4 regions of the Thalassospira indica genome follow, and region 3 is predicted to be linked to each of the others. Evidence: riboswitches for the same ligand, from Rfam matches in the RefSeq annotation. Region 3 holds a riboswitch; each other region holds the start of a gene.
What was found. Region 3 has a riboswitch for cobalamin ahead of DY252_RS11860 (DUF4198 domain-containing protein). Riboswitches for the same ligand answer to the same signal wherever they lie in the genome.
Positions count from the first base shown of each region.

Region 1: linked by a shared signal. The riboswitch ahead of DY252_RS18125 (ABC transporter substrate-binding protein) and the one ahead of DY252_RS11860 (DUF4198 domain-containing protein) in region 3 are both predicted to bind cobalamin.
Region 2: linked by a shared signal. The riboswitch ahead of DY252_RS03655 (methylmalonyl-CoA mutase family protein) and the one ahead of DY252_RS11860 (DUF4198 domain-containing protein) in region 3 are both predicted to bind cobalamin.
Region 4: linked by a shared signal. The riboswitch ahead of cobU (bifunctional adenosylcobinamide kinase/adenosylcobinamide-phosphate guanylyltransferase) and the one ahead of DY252_RS11860 (DUF4198 domain-containing protein) in region 3 are both predicted to bind cobalamin.

Region 1 covers NZ_CP031555.1:3,853,022-3,858,173, forward strand. The annotation lists gene purD (phosphoribosylamine--glycine ligase) at 1-625, shown strand, start outside; gene DY252_RS18115 (ABC transporter ATP-binding protein) at 664-1,464, opposite strand; gene DY252_RS18120 (FecCD family ABC transporter permease) at 1,461-2,537, opposite strand; gene DY252_RS18125 (ABC transporter substrate-binding protein) at 2,578-3,603, opposite strand; cobalamin riboswitch at 3,830-4,032, opposite strand; gene DY252_RS18130 (OpgD/OpgG family glucan biosynthesis protein) at 4,205-5,152, shown strand, end outside.
Region 2 covers NZ_CP031555.1:740,227-745,378, forward strand. The annotation lists gene scpA (methylmalonyl-CoA mutase) at 1-428, opposite strand, end outside; gene DY252_RS03655 (methylmalonyl-CoA mutase family protein) at 431-2,479, opposite strand; cobalamin riboswitch at 2,603-2,754, opposite strand; gene DY252_RS03660 (response regulator) at 3,067-3,489, shown strand; gene phhA (phenylalanine 4-monooxygenase) at 3,548-4,447, opposite strand; gene DY252_RS03670 (Lrp/AsnC family transcriptional regulator) at 4,588-5,067, shown strand.
Region 3 covers NZ_CP031555.1:2,507,860-2,513,011, reverse strand. The annotation lists gene DY252_RS11870 (hypothetical protein) at 1-560, opposite strand, end outside; gene cbiM (cobalt transporter CbiM) at 553-1,230, opposite strand; gene DY252_RS11860 (DUF4198 domain-containing protein) at 1,247-2,044, opposite strand; cobalamin riboswitch at 2,215-2,411, opposite strand; gene DY252_RS11855 (DUF924 family protein) at 2,562-3,104, shown strand; gene DY252_RS11850 (glycosyl transferase family protein) at 3,164-4,228, opposite strand; gene yaaA (peroxide stress protein YaaA) at 4,253-5,029, opposite strand.
Region 4 covers NZ_CP031555.1:180,895-186,046, forward strand. The annotation lists gene cobN (cobaltochelatase subunit CobN) at 1-1,351, opposite strand, end outside; gene cobW (cobalamin biosynthesis protein CobW) at 1,451-2,491, opposite strand; gene cobU (bifunctional adenosylcobinamide kinase/adenosylcobinamide-phosphate guanylyltransferase) at 2,526-3,065, opposite strand; cobalamin riboswitch at 3,124-3,314, opposite strand; gene DY252_RS00850 (hypothetical protein) at 3,601-4,239, shown strand; gene DY252_RS00855 (histidine phosphatase family protein) at 4,251-4,862, opposite strand; gene cobS (adenosylcobinamide-GDP ribazoletransferase) at 4,893-5,152, opposite strand, start outside.

The DNA of each region.
Region 1 (5,152 bases), 1.3 Mb from region 3:
CACCGGCCCCAATACGGGCGGCATGGGGGCCTATTCCCCGGCCCCGGTCTTTACCGATGCGGTCGAAGCCAAGGTCATGGATCAGATCATTATCCCAACCGTCAAGGGCATGGCCGCAGAAGGCCATCCGTTCAAGGGCGTGCTGTTTGCCGGTCTGATGATTAACGATACGGGCAACCCGAAACTGATCGAATACAACATTCGGTTTGGCGACCCGGAATGTCAGGTGCTGATGACCCGTTTGAAATCGGACGTGCTTGATATCCTGGACGGGGCAGCCACCGGCACGCTCGATAAAGTCAAACCGGAATGGCACGATGAAACCGCGATGGTCGTTGTCATGGCCGCCAAGGGGTATCCGGGATCCTACGAAAAAGGCACCGAGATCAAAAACGTCCCGGCGGCGGACGCCATGGACAAGGTCAAAGTCCTGCATGCCGGTACCAAGATGGATGGCGACAAGCTGGTTGCAACCGGTGGCCGCGTTCTTGGTGTAACCGCGCGCGGCGCGACGGTCACCGAAACGCAGAAACGTGCCTATGAGGCGGTTGATGCAATTGATTGGGATGGTGGTTTCTGCCGCCGCGATATCGGCTGGCGCGCGGTTGCCCGCGAACAGGGCTAAGCTGCAAGCAAACCAAGCTACCAAAATCGAAGGCCGGGTTACGCAACCCGGTCTTTTTTTATGGCCAAAGATTTCTGGTTTCCGGCGTGATAGCGGATATGGCAGCGGCCCTGATCATCAATCTCGATATCGGCGGCAACCCCGAAAACATCGCGAAGGTTTTGCGATGTCAAAATCTGTTCGGGTGTACCAAGCGCAATCAGCTTGCCACAATCCATCATCGCAATCCGGTCACAAAACATCGCCGCATGGTTTAGATCATGGAGGGCGGCAACCACAGTGACCGGCAGTGCGCGCACCAGTTCCAGCAGGCCCAGCTGATGATGGATATCAAGATGGTTGGTGGGTTCATCAAGCAACAGGAAATCGGGCTGCTGGGCCAAGGCACGGGCGATGTGAACGCGCTGCTTTTCACCGCCCGAAAGCGTATGCCACATCCGGTCCGCAAATGGCCCCATTTCAACACTGGCAAGGGCTTCGCACACGATGGCGTCGTCGTGCCCTGACCATGGTGTCAGCAAACTAAGATATGGCGTTCGACCAAGCGCGACGGCATCGCGCACGGTAATGCGGTCGATGGTGTCGGCCTGTTGTTCGACAAAACCTATATGACGGGCAAGGTTGCGCCGACCGATTTTCTTCATCGGCTGATCCCCCAGCAACGCCTGCCCGGTCGAGGGTGCACGAATGCCGCCCAGAACCGACATCATGCTGGTTTTGCCCGACCCGTTTGGCCCGATCACGCCAAGAAACTCGCCACGTGTCACCCGAAGCGACACGTCGCTGATGATTTTTTTGAATCCGGCATTCCAGCCGACATTGCGTAATTCAAGGCTCATCGCAATACCCGCCCATGACACAGGATGATCGCAAAGGCCGGTGCACCGATCAGGGCCGTGATCACCCCGATGGGCAGGACCTGACCATCAAGAATGATGCGCGATACAATATCGGCCGCCACAAGGAACACCGCCCCGATCAGGGCAGATGCCGGCAACAGAAAGCCATGCCGTGTCCCGACAAAGAACCGCGCGGCATGGGGAATGACCAACCCGACAAAGCCGATGGACCCGACAATAGTGACCATGACGGCCGTCATCGATGCGGCAATGGCAATCAACACCACATAAACCCGGCGCACCGGCACACCAAGGGATGCCGCCGATTCCACTCCAAAGGTAAAGGCATCGAGCGCCCGCGAATACCAAAGGCAAACCAGCAAGCCAATAACGGCCACCGGGAGTGCAAGATAGACATCGGGCCAACGCACGCCACTTAAATTACCAAGCAACCAGAACATCACCCCGCGTGCCTCGTCCGCCGTGGCGGCCTTGGTCACGATGAATGACGTTAACGCGTTAAAAAGTTGCGATCCCGCGACCCCGGCAAGAATGATCGCACCTGCCCCGCGCCCGGCCGGAATGGCCAAAAGGGCAACAAACCCGAATGCCACCAGCGCGCCGACAAAGGCGCCAAGTGACAGGGAAACCATGCCTGCCCCGAACCCCAGAATGGCAACACTGACCGCACCGGTCGATGCCCCGGCCGAAATCCCCAACAAATAGGGATCCGCCAGACTATTGCGCAAAAGCGCCTGCAACACTGCGCCCGATAGCGCAAGGGACGCGCCGCAGGCCGCCGCCACCATGGCGCGCGATATCCGGTAATTCCAGATGATCCCGGCATCAATCGGATCAACGTCATAGCCCGCCTGCCAAAGATGATTGGCAATGGTCTGAAGCACGGTGCCAAGGGGAATGTGTGTTTCCCCCTTGGCCGCGGCCATCGCGATGACGCCAACAAGCAAAACCAGGGCGCCAAGACTGACACCGGCCCGCACAAGATATGCCCGCCCCGCCAGCGATTGCCGAGGTGGCTGAACCGGCTGCTGCACTGGCGTTGTTTCAAACATTGAATTCTCCGGGCATATCAGGCGCCTTTGGCAGTGCAGGTCAGTTCGAAGCGCTCAGTCTTTCGACCGCTTCGGCAAGTGTTTCAATACCATTGATCAGGCGGATGGTCGGATCCATCGACTGGGCGTCCATCACCACGATATTGCCATTGCGCACCGCCTTCATCTGACTTGCTACCGGATCGGTTTTCAGGAAGTCCATCTTGACCTGCCAGTCATCAGCCGGAAAACGCCGACGTCCCATTTTACCGATCACGATGATATCAGGGTTTGCGCGCGCGATGGTTTCCCAGCCAACTGTTGGCCATTCTTCATTGCTGTCGATGATGTTGCGAACACCAAGTTTACCGGCGATATAGCCCGCGGCGCCGTTTTTACCGGCCACATAGGGATCTCTGTTGATTTCGGGGCTGGAGAACCAGAAGACAGCGGAAACATTGTCATGGCCGCTTGCCGTCACACGCGCCAATGAGCTTTCCTGACGTTCCTTCAGGCTTGCAATCAGCGCGTCGCCGCGATCTTCCACATCAAAGATTTGCGCAAAATCGGAAATCTCGCGATAAATCAGATCCATGGTGAAGCCTTCGTGACGCACCCCGTCACCGCCACCGGCATTGTCCTTGCCCACACAATCAGCAGGTGCTGTGTAGACCGGAATGGACAATTCGTTGAACTGTTCGGTGGTGCCGACGGTGCCCTTGGGCCCGACATGCCACTGATACTGGGTGGCAACCAGTTGCGGCTTTTGCGCGACAACGGTTTCGAACCCCGGATCATTGTCGGCCAGACGCGGCACAGATGCGTTGACGTCCTTGAATTCATCCATCACCGGGCCAAACCAGACACCCGTGCCCTTGACCTTGTCGGCCAGCCCCAGCAAATAAAGAATTTCGGTCGTGCTTTGGCCCAGCGAAACCACGCGTTCCGGGGCCGCATCAAATTGCAACATAGTGCCGCAGTTCTCGATACTCAGCGGATATTCGGTTGCGGACGCAAATGAAACAGATGAAATAAGACCAGCGGCAAACACCCCGACCGCCAGTACACGTTTATCGTGATTGATCACTTTTAGTTCCCTCTTGCTGATGCGCTGATCCGGGACCGTTTTGGATGATCCAGCTCCAACACATCGTCAAATGTTATGTTATAACATAACATCACCTTTGCTGCTGTCAATGGACTGGCAAAAGTGTCAGGAGATGGCGGAAGATGTCGGCCTTAAAGCTTAGAAAACCTGGGCTAAACTGTTGGGCCAAGACACGTACCGACATTCTCCGGGGCACCCCGCCCGGTCCGTCGTCTTCGTGTCGGCAGGTCTCCTGGCTTACGGGTCAACGCATTTTCCCTGGCCTTCCCGGGTTGATCCCAGTGGCATTGGTCAGAAAAATGCTCGCCGCCTACAGTTGCGGGGGCAGCTTCGGTTAATGAGCCCATATTCGGCCCATCTCGAATTCCCTTTATCCGATATTCGGATACCGACACGTCACGGTTAGATTAAACCAAAAACACGGTCAAGGAAATTGGCAGACCACCAGTGGCATTAACGCTGCGCCTCCATGCATAAAAAGCAATTGATACGACCTTGAATTTGCCATGTTTCATCCCGATTACCTCCACACTGCCGGGTATGCTTTCCCGACACCTCAAACCACAGGAATGTGATGAACATGACGACTTCTGTTGAACGCAGACGCTTTTTGAAATCCATCGCGGCAGCCGGTCTTATCCTGCCGGGAATGTCGATCTATCAGCATGCTTTGGCAGATGTCGACGGCCTTGATCTGGGTTCGGCACAGCCGTTTGATTTTGCCGATCTGATTGCACGCGCCAAATCCATGGCCGCATCGGCATATGAAGCACCCATTGCGCCAAACCCGGAAATTGTCGGCAAGATCGATTACGACACCCATGGCAAGCTGCATTACAAACGCGACCATTCGCCGTTTTCCGATGGATCAGGCACCTATCCGCTGACCTTCTTCCATCTGGGTATGTATTTCGCCAAACCGGTGCATATGTACCTTTTGGAAAACGGACAGGCACGCGAAGTGATCTATAAGCCCGATTACTTTGACATGCCTGAAGACAGCATTGCCCGCCAGTTGCCTGCCAATAGCGGCTTTGCCGGTTTCCGCCTGCATGAAAATCAGGCGCGCGATGACTGGAAAACCCAGGACTGGGCGGCGTTTCTTGGCGCATCGTACTTCCGCGCCATTGGCGATGAAGGCCAATATGGCCTGTCGGCGCGCGGCATTGCGGTCAATACGGCGACCTCGGTTCCCGAAGAATTCCCCGATTTCCGTCAATTCTTTATCGAACCGGCCAAAAACCCCGAAGACCCGGTCACGGTCTATGCCCTGCTGGATGGGCCCAGCATCACGGGGGCTTATAAATTCCTGCTTTATCGCGGCGAAGGGGTGACGATGGATGTCGAAAAACATCTGTTTTTGCGCAAAGACATCGAACGGCTTGGCATCGCACCGCTGACCAGCATGTTCTGGTATTCCGAACAGAACAAATCGTTCCGCTTTGACTGGCGCCCGGAAGTGCATGACAGCGACGGGCTGGAGCTTTGGACCGGCGGCGGCGAACGCATCTGGCGACAGCTCAATAAC
Region 2 (5,152 bases), 1.8 Mb from region 3:
AGGGTGCGCATGTCATAGATGCTGTCAATTGCCACACCGGCCATGCCAACGTCACCGGCAACACGTGGATGATCACTGTCATAGCCACGGTGGGTGGCCAGATCGAAGGCAATCGACAGGCCTTTTTGACCAGCAGCCAGGTTGCGGCGATAGAACGCGTTGGATTCTTCGGCGGTCGAGAACCCGGCATATTGGCGGATCGTCCAGGGACGCTGCACATACATGGTCGGATAGGGGCCACGCAAAAATGGCGGCATGCCCGGCATGGTACCCAGGTGATCAATGCCATCCAGATCCTTGGGGCCATAGGATGATTTGACATCGATCCCTTCAGGCGTCGTCCAAGGCGTGCTGTCAAACGGGTCTTTGGCCCCGGCAGAAGCACCATCAAACAGTGGCAGGTCAGAGAAATCAGGAATGCGGGTCATGGTTATTTCTCCCCCTGTGCGCCAAGAAGATGATCAAGCGCGGTACCACAAATGCCAAGCACATCAGCACCTACAAAGACAAATTCATCAATGCCAGAAGCCTCGTAGTCGGATCGGGCATCGCCGGGATTGCCAGCAAGATAAACAAGGCTGGCACCCTTGGATTTAAGGGCCTTGGCAACGTCTGTCGCCATTTCGGCATATTGTTTGTCCGAGCCACAGATAACGGCGATTTTTGCCCCACTCTCAGCAAAGGCGTTGGCAACGCCATCCGCATCGGCAAAGCCGTTATTGCTGATCGCCTCAACGCCGCCAGCTTCAAAGAAGTTGCGCGCAAAACTCGCGCGTGCGGTGTGCTGGGCGACCTTGCCAAGATTGGCCAGGAAGACCTGCGGGAAGGTGCCGGTCTTGGCCTTGTGTGCATCGGAACGCTTGCGAAGCGCCTCGTAACTTTCGGCAAGGCGATGGGCTGGCAAAGCACCGATACGGGTCGAAGCACTGGTGCCATAAAGATCGGTAAACATATGGCCGATGGTGGCCCCGTTGCGTGCGGCCTCAATCATGGAGGCAAGTGTTGTACCGACCGTGCCATCAAACTTGGTCTGGCGGCACTTGGCATCAGCAACGATTGCCTCAAGGTCGGGTGTTTCGCATTCAACCTTGGCTTCGGTGATATTGGGGAATTCCGAAACACCGGTCAGCGGATCACGGCGCGTCGACAGGCGTTTTTCACGTGCGTTCCTGATGGTTTCGATCTCGGTTTTCAGGCTGCCATTGGCAAGCGCGCTCAGAATGCCGCCCGATTTTTCAAGCGACTGGAATTTCGACCAGGCCGTTTTCGCCAGTTCCTTGGTCAGGTTTTCAATGAACCACGAACCGCCCGCCGGATCGATGACCCGGTGCACGTTGCTTTCTTCCTGCAGGATCAGTTGGGTGTTGCGCGCAATGCGGCGTGCAAAGCCATCAGGCAGGCCAATCAAATGGTCATAGGGCAGGCAGGTCACACTGTCTGCCCCGCCAAGACCGGCGGCAAAGCTGGTTACCGTGGTGCGCAGCATATTGACCCACGGATCAACCTTGGTCATCGCCATTTCGGCCGACACCGCATTGATGGTGATTGTCGCATCCTCGGCACCCGATGCCGAAAGGATGCGGCTCCACATCATGCGAAGGGCGCGCAGCTTGGCGATCCCGGCAAAGAAGTCGGTGCCGATGGCGACGTTAAACACCATTGCACCAGCGGCCTGATCAACCGCCATTCCGGTATTGGTCAGGGCGCGAAGATATGTCACCCCGCTTGCCAGAAGGCATGCGAGTTCCTGACCATCGGTGGCACCGGCATTATAGTAAGGGGCCCCATTGACCGAAATCGCGGTCGCCAGCGGGAACAGATCAATCAGCTCAACCGCAACATTGGCTGCGTGATCAACCGCATCCTGTGCCCCGCAGGGCAGGTTGCCGGTCGCAGCCAAGGTGCCAATCGGATCCATGTTAAAGGCCGGTGCTGCTTCGTCGGCACCCTCGGAATTTGCAATATGGGCAGCCAACAGGACAGCTGCCGGAACACCTGCCGCACCGGCATCAAGCCCGATGGTGGCAAGGTTGGTATAAACGTCTTCAAGGGCGGCATCGAGATCCGCCAGACAATGAATGGCGATGCCATCAACACCAACCTCGGCAGAACTGATTTCCCGGCCGTTCCGTGCGGCGGCATCAAGCTTGAGCGTGACCGAGGTCGCGCCATTTTCAAGGTCTTCAAGGATCGCAGCGTTGGTGGCCTTGGGATCGGGATGGGTGTGCAGCTGGCGGATGTCCCAACCGGTGACAGTTTCGCGCGGCTCGACCGTGGCATTCAGAACTTCGTGGATTAACCGGGTCGCATCATCCTGATCGTCGCTGGTATAGATCGGCTGAACGGCAAAACCATCAAGCGTGTTTGTCACAAGTTTCTTTTCGAACGGCGCGCCTTTAAGCGCCTCTTCGGCAAGCTTGCGCCAACTTGCATAATCAGCGGATGGAAATTCTGATGCGAGCTTTAGCGGGTCGGACATGGTTTCTCCCGGCTTGGTTGGCTCCGGCCTGTCTGCGACTCCATATGGGTCGGGGCACGGAACGCTTCCAAATTTTATTCTACTACGGATTCCCAGTACCCGGTACACCCCGCCCGGCCCATTTCGTACCAAGAAAACATCATCGGTATCCTGACTCGCGCAAAAGCCTTGAAAAATGGCTCTGCACTTACAGTTGCGGGGGCAGTTCCGGGCTTGGCCATAACGCCGTAAGGCAGGGCCGCACCGGATTCCCGACCATGTTTTCCGGTCACATTCGCGACATGGCGGTTTATAGCACCTGTCCCTAATTCCGTAAATAGGCATGGAAATACCTATTTAGGCGAATAAGCCCCCTTATAGATCAGGTTTCCGTAACGTTATGTCTTCGCAGACATTGAGTTTTGTTGGCTTGCTTGCTGTGTGTGCGATGCGTGGCCGCGATCATTGCGGCCTTATACTTTCGCGGTAAAAGTGCAAAGCCGGGGTGAAGCCGGAACATTGCGTGGCAGAAATTTGGCGGGTTTAACCAATTTGACATTTTCGTCTGGCAATTTGGGCTTGTCTCAAAACTCGGAGTATCACCATCCATGAACGCGCTCAGCGCTTTGCCGTCGCAATTCTGTCCTGATGGACTGGTTGCGTTCGCCGACGACAGTCCCAGCGCCAAGGCAGCCCTTGAAACAGTGTTGCGTCGGGCAGGATATGACGTGGCCGGTTTTGATTGTGCCGATGATCTGATTGATCAGCTGGACGGGCTTTATCCCCGTGCCATCATCCTTGATATTGAAATGCCGGGTATGAGCGGCTTTGAAGCGTTCTGCGAAATTCGCCGCCGCTATCCCAACAGCCAGAATGTGCCGGTTTTCTTCTTCTCGGCCCATTATGACGCCGACACCCGCGCACAAGCCGATGCGCTTGGGGCGGCCGATTTCATCAGCAAGGACGCCAGCCCGAAAGTGGTGCTTGAGCAACTCAATCGGGTGCTGGGTCATTCCATCAGTGCCTGCTAGCGGTGCTGGGAGACCAGCCCTGCCTTGATCAATCCTGAACGGATCACCACGCCCTGCCTTATGCAGGGCGTTGTTGTCTGTGGGGCCTGTGGGGCTCCTCGCCCAGAGAAATGATGCTGTCTGCGGCCCCGTGCACATGATAAAGCCGATCTGTCGACAAGGTGGTTGCTGGATCAATCGCAGGCTTCTTGGCAAGCCGATCATAGATCGGCGCCAGTGGCACATTCATCGCGTCAAACAACTGATCGTAACTTTCCAGCACGAAATAGGTTTTCTGGAAATCATCAATCGCATAATCCGTGCCCATGACCCGTTCAAGCTCGAACGCCACCCGGTTTGGCGTGGGATCGGTGACCGAATAGATGGTTTCGGTTTGCGATGACAACATGCCCGCCCCATAGGCGCGCAAACCATGCGGGGTCATGATCAGGCCAAACTCGACCATATACCAATACATCCGCGCCAGCTGTTTCAGGCCGCCCTTAGCAATTGCCTCTGGGCCCTTGGCGCCATAGGCCGCCAGATAATCGGCAAAGGTCGGGTCATAGAGCATCGGCACATGACCAAAAAAGTCATGGAAGATGTCGGGTTCGACCAGATAATCCATTTCCTCGGGCTTGCGCAGCCACACGGTGACCGGGAACCGACGATTGGCAAGATGGTCAAAAAACACATCATCAGGCACCAGGCCCGGAACAGCCACAAGATGCCAACCGGTCGCCGCATGAAGCTTCTCGCTGACCCGGCCGAAATGCGGAATCTGATCCGCCGCATCAAGTTTCATCAGATTGCGAATGTAATCCTCGGCAGCATATCCGGGCAAAATGCGCGACTGGCGGTCATAAAGTTTGCGCCATAGCTCGTGCTCGGCTTCGGTATATGTGCTCCAGTCCTGATCGATGGTGTAGTCGTCATTGATGTGGCTGTAATCGCCACGCAGATCGTTTCCCTGATTCATGGCCGTCCTCTTTCGGGTTCTATTGCCGATTTACAAGGATCATTTTACATCAACTCTAATGTCATTTTCTGGCCAATAAGGCGTCCAAATCGGTTATGATGTGTATATTGTGACCTTTTTGGTTTGATTTGGGGTTTAAAATGACTGACGTGACGCTAAGCGCGACCGATATCCGGATACTGCAGGCCCTGCAAAAGGACGCCGCGATCAGCAATGTTCAACTGGCGGAAATGGTCGGCATGTCACCATCGCCCTGTTTGCGTCGGGTCAAACAACTCGAAGCCTCCGGGGTCATCAAACGTCAGGTCGCACTCCTTGATCGCAAGAAGCTTGGTTTCGGTGTGCTGGCAACCATTCAGGTCCGCTTGCAAAGCCATACCGAACAGGGGGCGGAGGATTTCGCCCGCGCGATGAATGATCTGCCGGAAATCCTGTCTTGCTGGGCGATGACGGGGCGGCAGGATTTTCTGCTGGTGTCCGTGGCGCGCGATATCGAAAGCTTTGGCGATTTTGTCACCCATCAGTTGCTTTCAATGTCCAATGTGCGCGATGTGCAATCAAGTCTGGTTTTGAAGGAATACAAGAACCTGACGGCCATACCATTGCCGAAAGGTGTTTAAAGGCAGCCCTCAGATGGCGGGCACATTCGCAGTTGCAAGATTTGCCATACTTGATTTTCCACCGGTGTTTCAGGCATAGACTGAT
Region 3 (5,152 bases):
GCGATGTAATAAATGATCCCGAAGGCACCGAATATATAGCCAATGCCGCCCAGAATCGATTGAAGATCATTCTTTTCCTTATAGGCGGTAAGCTCGCGCCTGAGCGGACGCAATTCGTCACGCACGATGGTCGCAATGATTTCTTCCTGTTCACGGGTAATTGCAGGCCCAGCGTTTGATCCTACGCCTGATGCAGTCCGCGCCTTTGACGGTGCTGTTTGTACAGTCCCATCAACACCCGTCAGGTCCGCAATGGCAAAGGTTGCCTCGGCAACGTGCCCTGCCCCGAGATCGGCACGAAAACGCAGATCAATCTGTTGGCTTGGCGTGTAGACAAAGAAACCGTCACCGTCGGTGGTAACTTCGTCAATCTTGTTGCCATCAAGATCAAAGATCTCAACAACCGTGTTTTCGGCCATGACACCGTTGGAGAAACCGATTTCACCTTCGATGTTCGAACCGCTTGGAAACAGAGATGCGATAACCTTGTGCGCCTGTGCCGGTGTTGCGCCGAACACAAGCATGCCAACCACAACGACCAGCTTGAGTGATCTAGCCATTGGATGCCTCGCCCGCCTGCTTTGCACGCAAGGTTGCTGTCGGTTGCATCTCAAAACCGGATGTCTGATCGGCGGCCTGCAACAATGCCGGTTTGACCTTGGCGATCAGATACACCGATGCCGCTGAAACCAGCCCTTCGACCACCATGATCGGAATGTGGGCAAAGAAGACCAGCTTGGCCGCCGGTACAAATGCATCACCACTGAGCGCAAGCGAAACCGCGACAAACACCGTTGTCAGCCCGATGGAAAACGCACCAGCACATCCACCAAGCACGGCGGCCGTGACCGGGTTGCTGCGCGACACCATTCCCCGGAACAAAAGCCCCGCCAGCACAGCCGGAAAGGCGATATTGACCGTATTGACGCCAAGAACCGTCAAACCGCCAAAGCCAAAGAAAACCGCCTGAAGCAAGAGACCGACAAAAAGTGCCGGAAACGCGGTCCAGCCAAGCACGAGCCCGGCAAGACCGCTCATGATCAGATGCACACTGGATGGTCCCACCGGCACATGAATGAGCGAGGCAACAAAGAATGTTGCCGACAAAACCCCGGTTGCGGGAATTTTATCGATTGGCAGTTTCCGCAGACCAAGGCCAAGCCCGGCAACTGCAAGAACACCCCCGCCAATCAAGACTTCCGGTGCCAGCGCACCATCGACAATATGCATCTGTTTTGTCCCTCGCCTATTTCACATCATAGGCGCGAACCCACAGGACTGCATCCTGTGAAAGTTCCTTGCCCTGAAATTCTTTGTCAGGGCCGCTGCCAAGTGCTGCAAATCCCCAAAAACCTGCCTTGGGGACACCAAAAGTGAAATACCCGTTTTGATCGGAGATGGCCACAACCGCACCACCGGGCATTGGCGATGCCGTTGGCCCTTTGGGTGTGTTACTGGCCATATCGGGTTCTGCGGCCATGTATTCGATTTCGACTTCAACACCGACTACCGGTTGGCCTTCGCTTAACACTCGGCCGGTAAAGGTCGAACCGGCAATGATGTTGGTTGGTCGATTAAGCGGCAGGATTTCGGTTTTAAGACCTTGCGGTTCCATCCAGTCGGTCGGAATTTCATTGCGGTTCACATAGGATTTCGTGATCTGTTGGATGAAGATATCTTCGCTTTCTTCGTAATACGGTGCGGGGACCACCACCATGACGTAATCGCCGCTGCGGCGAAGAGTCAAAGTTGCGTCAAAGGCCGCTGCCGTGTTCGCAATTCCGGTGAAAGTAATCGGCGAAAGCGTTGATTTCAGATCAATTTTCTCACCGCGGTTAACCGCATAAAATTCAAGCGGCTCGGCCATATCCATGACATGACCGTTTTCAAACGGGTGCCAGAAAATCAGCTTCACCGGCTGATCCCCGGCCTTGGTCACGTTTACGTCCGGCGTATAGGCCAATTGAAAATGCGCATGGGCCGGCATGGTCGCCGACAGCACGCAGGCGCTTGCAATCGCAAGCCTGCCAAGGGTCTTCAACATATAATCGTCTCTTTCTCAAACGATGCACGCAGGCCAAAGGCCCAACGCACAGGGTCAGGACAAAGAACGATAGGATGGCTGGAAGCAAGATTGCGGATCTTCAAAAGACCGTTTGTACCCCTGCAACCTGACGCTCACCCCGGCGTCCAACAGTTTCATACCGGGCAATCGGCACCCGGCAGTCAAAGGCAGGTCTCCTGGCTCACGGTTTGAAAAGCAATGCGCCTTCCCGGTTTGCACCAGTGGCATATGCAATGCTCTGACCGCTTACAGTTGCGGGGGCAGCCGTGGCTTTGTCATACATGACGCACCACGTTCCCTTTTAAGTTGATCCAATCGGATCAACACCAAAGACAATGTCATAATCCACGTCGGACGGATTGCTGTCAACTCCCTGCCCCATGGTCCATGACAATCTTTTTGCGGATGGCTTGACGCGCCTTAAACCGGGCGCGAAGATCACGCGCAATTTTGCCGACGGGCCGCAAAAGCCTGCAATCAGATGGGTGGAAACATTATGAAACCTGAAACGGTTCTTGTTTTCTGGTTCAAGGAACTCGAAGAAAAACAGTGGTTTATCAAGGATGAAGCACTGGATCGCCATATCACGGAACGCTTTGCCGATTTTCACGCCGCCGCCACGACCGGAGAGCTTTTTAACTGGCGCAAAACCGCCCATGGACGACTTGCCGAGATCATCGTTCTTGATCAGTTTTCACGCAATATGTACCGCGATCAGCCACAGTCCTTTGCATCAGATCCAATGGCATTGGTGCTGGCACAGGAAGCTGTTTCGTTGGGGCTGGATCGCAAACTGGTCACACCGCAGGAACAGGCATTCCTGTATATGCCCTATATGCACTCGGAATCCGAAATCATTCATGAAGTGGCGGTTGACCTGTTTTCACAGCCCGGCCTTGAACACAATTACGAGTTCGAGCTGAAACACAAAAAGATCATTGACCGGTTTGGCCGCTATCCACACCGCAATGAAATATTGGGCCGTCCATCGACGCCAGAAGAAGTGGCGTTTCTCAAAGAGCCCGGATCATCGTTCTGAGCATTAAAAAAGGGACGGTTTCCCGTCCCTTTTATTTGATCGCACTTAGGCGCAGAACATCAGCCAACATCACGGTCGCGATTATCCCACCAGCCCTGCACAAGGCTTTCTGCCTCATCCATGTAATCCGCCTTGCCCGCAAGGAAGGCTGCCATGGCAGCACTACCCTTGATCTTGGCTTCGGCGGGAATATCTTCCACCTCGCCACGCCAGACAGCCAGGAAGTGCTTCAGCGACACAGGGCTTTGATCTTCGCCGTCTTTCTCGGTTTTCGACAGCAATGCGGGCCAGCGAACATCATTGAGCTCACCATTATCAAGCATGCGCAGATCGACATGCTTATAGGGTGTTCTTTCGGCTTCGCCGCCACCGCCCTTGATCACACCGATGCGTGGAAGTTCCAAGAGCTTGCCGGTTTCACGATGGACATCAAGAAACGCCGGATGAAACACACCAAGGAAGGCTGCACGCGCATGCAACGGATTAAGCAAACGCAGTAACGTATTGACCGGACTACGCAATCCAAGAAGCGGACGTAATCCGATCAGCTCTTGCAGCTTGTGATGCATGTGACGTAGCGGCAGATATGCAAAGCCCTTTGATGCGATATCAGAACGCGCTTCTTCTGCAGACATGGCAATCGGAAGCTTAAGCGCCTTGATGGCAACTTCTGTGCTGATCCCGTTGACCAGATGCGAGTTATAGCCATGCATCAGCACCGGAACATTATTCTGCGACAACAGAAGCGCCGATAGCACAAACCAGGGCAGACCACGGGTCCGACCGGCCGCATAGGATGGCCAGTCCAGCGCAGGACGCATAAGCGCGTCATCTTTGCTGTCTTCATCCGGTTCAAGGCGCGCGGCCTTGCGCACAGCTTCGATCATGCCAGCCAGTTCTTCGGGCGTCTCAGCACGATAGCGCAGCATCAAAAGGAATGCGCCAAGCTGGATCGGTTCGACCTCGTCGCGCAGGATCATAGAGAACGCATCAAATGCCTCCTCGCGGGTCAGACTGCGCGAACGGCCCGGCCCACGGAAAAACGTGCGCAGATAGCCAGAAAACGGATGCGCCTCTGGTAAGACATTCTCATCCTCGAGCTGTTCAAGATGCTCGTCGGTCATATGGTTTCACCGGAATAGTTGGTGTTACTGATCGTGAATACGCGTGAAGACCCACTCTGTCTCGGTCGAGAGGTCATCCTGATAGCGATAGCCATCAACATTAAACTTCTTGAGCTCTTGCGGGTCTTCGAGCCGATTGTCAATCATATAGCGTGCCATCATGCCACGCGCACGCTTTGCCGAGAAGCCGACAACCTTGGCCGTACCGCCCTTCACTTCCTTGAACACAGGCGTAATTACCGGGCCATCAAGGACCTTGGTCTTGATCGATTTGAAATACTCGTTCGAGGCGAGATTGATCAGACTACGGTCCTTGTGAACTTTGGTGATCTGGTTGATTTCTTTTGAGAGCTTATCATCCCAGAACGCGTAAAGGTCTTTGCCCCGCGGGTTGGAAAGGCGCGTTCCCATTTCCAAACGATAAGGCTGCATCAGATCACGCGGCTTCAGAAGGCCATAAAGGCCCGAAAGCATTCGAAAATGGCTCTCTGCCCAGTCGATGTCTTCGGTCTTCATGGTATCGGCATCAAGGCCGACATAGGTATCACCGCGGAATGCAAAGATCGCCGGTTTGGCATTGGTGCGATCAAACGGACGCGAAAAATGCTGAAAACGCTGATAGTTCAGATCGGCTAGGTTTTCGCTGATGCCCATGAGCTTCATCAGATCGCTGCGGCTTTTTTTGCGCGCGACATCAACAAGTTGTTCGGTGTCGTCCAGAAATGCGGGTTGAGAAACAGACATTTCCGGGACGTCTGTTTCGAAATCCAGCTTCTTGGCCGGGGACACAACAGCAAGCATCAATCTGCCTCTTCTCTTTCATCTCGGTTCGATTTGTCGTAACAAGCCACAAGGCATGGGCAATGTCTAGGGTCCAACCCTATGTACAGGAGTATACGGCTGTACATGGATTTGGACCCTTAG
Region 4 (5,152 bases), 2.3 Mb from region 3:
ATTTGAAATCGTTGGTCGGTCCGGCCTTGATCGCACCAATCAGGGCATCGCCATCAAAAGGCAGATCATTGATCGCATATCCCTCGTCCTGCATGGCGCGCAGCGTCTCGACCATGCCTGCCGGGGTATCCAGCCCGACCCCATTCCCAAGACGTGCATCCTTGTTGGGATAGTTCGCCATCACCATCGCCACCTTGCGCGATGACACATCGGATTTGCGCAGCCGCACCCAATTGGCGGCGAGTTCGGCGGTAAAGGCGACGCGATCACGTACCGGGATGTATTTCACCAGATCAATCTGGGTCAGGTCATCCTTGCCTGCCGATCCCTTGAAAGACACCGCGCGCGCAAGGATACGGCCGTCGACCTCTGGCAGGGCAACATTCATCGCAATATCGCGTGCGGCCAAGCCATTGACACCTTCGCGCCAGGCTTCCTCGCCCCCACCAGAAAGCACCACCTGAAACACCGGCGCATCCACCGCATCAAACGGACCGTTTTTTCGTTCTGAACCCGGAACAGATATCGCAAAGCCGGTGGTATTGAGGATCAAATCTGCACTGGTTTCGGCCAGCCAGTCCTCGACCAAGGCGGCTGCCACCGGATCCTTGAGGCTGGCAACAAAAACCGGCAATGGATTCAGACCATTGGCACAAAGTTCCTCAACCAGCGCGTCAATAACATCGAGGTTGGCGGCCTGTACCAGTGAACGATAGAAGACAATCGGCGTAACCGGTTGATTTTCAATCCAGTTAACCCGGATTTCATCAAGGCTTGCCTGCGCCTTGCCGGGCCAATAGCCCCCGGCCTTGACCAGCGGGGCCGCCGGTGACCAGTTCCAATTCACGTTTGAATTTAACTTTTCGTATGTAAGACGAAGTAAATTCTCGGAATTTTGCGGTCCGCCCTCGATCAAGTAGCGCCAGATGTTCTGATATTCGCGCCCCTTAACGGTCGAGAGCGTCAAAAGCTCTGCATCGGGTTGATCATCACCGGGCAACAGAACCAAAGGAATGTCCTTGGCACGTGCAAGCGCAACCAGTTGTTCGATGCCATAATCCCAATAACCGCGCCCGCCCAGAATGCGCACGATGATGAATTTGGCATCGGAAAGTACATCGTCGATATAAAGATCGACCGACATGTTGTGGCCAAGCTGCAGCAAACTTGCCAGACGTAAGGAAGGTGTCGCGTCGCCAAATGCATCGACCAGCCGCGCTTGCGCCCCGGCAAGACAGGCCAGCTCAGACTCGGCCGCAGACAGGATCACCACATCGCCGGGTTGTTGTCCAAGGTCGACGGCCTCACTGCCATCCGTGACCATTCCGGGCTGGGCTGCCAATAGATGCATCGCGGGATCCGTATCCTTGTGAGTTTGGTCTTTAAACAGGCTGAAACCGGATGATTTTTAGCATCCGGTTTCAGGTGAGCTTGGTCAGATTAACTTGGATCAGGCGGCCTTGATGGCGGCCTCGATCGCAGCGCGATCCAGACCATGCAGGCCAATCACCACCAGTTCCGACCGGCGGGTTTCACCATCGGCCCACGGACGGTCGAAATAGCGCTGAAAACGTTCACCAACCCCCTGAACCACATGGCGCATCGGTTTACCCGGCACATCCAGGAACCCCTTGATGCGCAGCACATCGAACTGACGCACGACATCAATCAGGCGCTTTTCAAGGTTGGCCGGATCACTGATCGCATCAAGCGAAACGACAAAACTGTCGAAATCATCATGGTCATGTTCGTGACCATCGTCATGATGGCTTGGACGACTATCAAGGTCATCCTCGGCTGCTGCCCCCAGACCAAGCAGGATGGCATTTTCAACCCGGGAATGTTCGGTCGCGATAATCTTGACCGACGGCTTTTTCAGCTCTGTGCGGATATCGGCTTCGACCTTGCTGCGTTCAGCATCGGTCAGAAGATCCGTCTTGTTCAGAACAACCATGTCGGCACAGTGAAGTTGTTCTTCGAACAGTTCTTCAAGCGGGCTTTCATGATCAAGGTTGTCATCTGCCTCGCGCTGCGCCTGTACCGCATGATGATCATGGGCAAACAGACCATCACGAAGCGCTGCGCCATCAAGGACAGCCACCACACCATCGACGGTTACGCGCGAACGGACTTCCGGCCAGCTAAACGCCTTCACCAAAGGTTTTGGCAGGGCAAGACCAGATGTTTCGATTACGATATGATCAGGCGGTGTATCACGATCAATCAGCCCCTGGATGGTAGGCAGGAAGTCATCAGCCACGGTGCAGCAGATACAACCATTGGCCAGCTCAACAACATCATCCTCTTCGCAGCCTTCGATGCCACAGCCATTGATAATGCCGCGATCAACACCCAGATCGCCGAATTCATTGATGATCAGCGCAATGCGTTTGCCATTGGCATTTTCCAGCATGTTGCGGATCATGGTTGTTTTGCCGGCGCCCAGAAAACCGGTAATGACGGTTGCCGGGATTTTGCCCAATTGTGCCATTTCTGAAATCCTTAAAATTCAATTCTTTATGTTACTATTTGACCTGCATCGGAATGCCGGCCACCACAAGGGTGACTTTGTCTGCAATCTCGGCAATGCGTTGATGCAGGCGTCCGGCGTGATCGCGAAAGGCCCGCGCCATCGCATTTTCCGGCACGATGCCAAAGCCAACCTCGTTTGAGACAAGCAGCACCGGCACATCAAGGGTCGGCACCAGATCGCAAAGAGCTGCGATCTCGGCATCAATGTCGCGGTCTTCAAGCATCAGGTTGGTCAGCCACAAGGTCAGACAATCAACCAGAACCGGCTTGCCACCTGTGACATTACAGGTCTGCAGCGCCGAACAAAGCTCGACCGGTTCCTCGAGTGTCTGCCAAAGATCGCCGCGTGATTGTTTGTGAATATCTATGCGGTTGGCCATTTCGTCATCCCAGGCACGCCCGGTTGCGATATATGTGCCACCGCCCGCCTGATTGATGATGTTTTCGGCAAACCGGCTTTTGCCGGATCGCGCCCCACCAAGGATCAGATGCGTGCCGCCAGAGGGGCCGTCAGGGGGTAAAGTCTGGGTCATCCCGTTTCTTCCTCGCCATGGCCTCCCACCGAGGCCCGATTGCGTCGTCACCACCTAAAGAATAGTGACACCTTCGGCAGGTTTCCTGGCTGCAGGCATGAAAGCGATCCGCCTTCCCGGTTTCCCGGTGGCTGGTCTGGCGCGTTGGCACCGACCCGGATCTCCCAACCCGATACAGTTGCGGGGGCAGCATCGGCCTTGCACCGATTTCCCATCACCGAACGATGCGCCGAACCTAGCAGGTTTGCCAAAAATGCCAAAGGTCATTCTCGGCACTTAACCCTTCCTTACCACCCCACCCTAATCGGAAGGTCAGTATTTGTAAGAATTGTCTGCTTGAGAGGTCATACCATTTCAGCCAACATCAAACCGTTGTGCTGGAACTAGAGACGGAACAATCCGCAATCTGGCGAAAACCCGGGATATAGACACATCACCCGGCTGGCTGCAGGAAATACTGCACCGAAACTCTTGGGGTAATCTGGATTTTTCACGACCAATGGCAATACGTTCTCACCTATCCAAAATCCGACAGATGAACGCGCCAACCTGGACCACATCGTCTCGCAAGGACATGTGGCTGGGATTGCTGGACCGTCTGAACAGTCCTGATCGGTCATTTCAGGATTTTCTTGAACAGCACGCAACCGATGGCGAGATCACTCTGGCACGCCGCGATGTGCGTGACATCTTTGCCGAAGATGCCTCAAAGGGTGTAATCGCAACCATCATCTGGTCCCATGAACGCGGCATTCGCGTCAATGCGCTGTCCTTGCTTGTGCGCGATATGCCGACCCTGGTTACCCTGATGTCGATCTCGGATTTCGGACAGGACGAGTTGAACGAGCTGCTTTCCCAGCCGGGCATTTCTGTTCCGACTGCCAGCAAGATGTTGTCGGCCTGCGGCAAAACTTATTGCGGGATGCCGGCTGCCATCATTGATGACACCATCATCCAGGTAATTGAAAACGCATCCTTTGCCGGTGATTTCCCGAATGTTGCCAAACTGCGCAGTAAATCACGCAGCCGTCCGGTGCCCTATTATCAGGCCTATCTGCGCGATGTTTTCGACATCTGCGAAAAACATGATCTGAACCCGGATATGGTTGACCGCTATCTGGCAGAACATGCCCTTGATGACATGGCATCAGATATCGAACTGGCATCCGCCTGAGGACAGCCGCCTTAGAAGCGCTGATTAACCCCGTTTACGCGCCAGCCCGGCTCTTCGACCCCGTCAATATATTCAAGCGTGGTCAAACCCAGCGTATCAACATGAAATGCCAGTGCTGTTTCAAGGGATAAGCCCAACGCATTCGCCAGAAGGGCGCGCACGGTACCGCCATGCACGATCGCCACAATGTCCTTACCGGCCCAATCGCTGTTTAATTGATCAAAGACCGGCCCGACACGGGCAACCACATCGGCAAAGCTTTCACCCTTTGGGGGGTGTTGGCGGGCAAAGTCGGTCCAGAAACGTGTTGTTTCCCCCTTGGGCAAATCGTTCCAGTTCTGCAATTCCCAATCACCGAAATGCTGTTCGGCAAAGCCGCTTTCAGCCTGCGGCGCTACGTCTTTATCCATGAAGGCCTGAAGACCGCGCGCTGTATCATGCGTGCGGGACAGATGGCTGGTCACCCAGACGGCATCACGTGGAAGTTGCCCCGCAAGGGCCGCAAGGGCCTTTTGATCGGAAAGGTCGGCGGGCATGTCACTTTGGCCATAGACGAGCCGTTTCGGATTTTGGACGGGCGCGTGACGCACCAGCCACCAGCGGGTTATTTTCAAACTGCTCACGGCATTCCTTCTTGTTGCTGTGCTGATTGATCAAAGGGCGGCAATAAACGCGATACCGACAAACAGTTCAGTCACGATCTGGGTTGCCCCCAGGACATCCCCTGTCTGGCCACCGATCTGCCATTTTGCGACCGCCGCAACAATACCCACCGCCAAAAGCCCGCCCATGAGAATGGCCATCGTCGCAAATAGACCCGATAAGACGAGCGACAGGATCAAAGCAAGGCCAACAGCCAAACCGACCATCATCACGTTTGGCGTTCCGGCCCCCTTGCCCAAACCATCGGCGC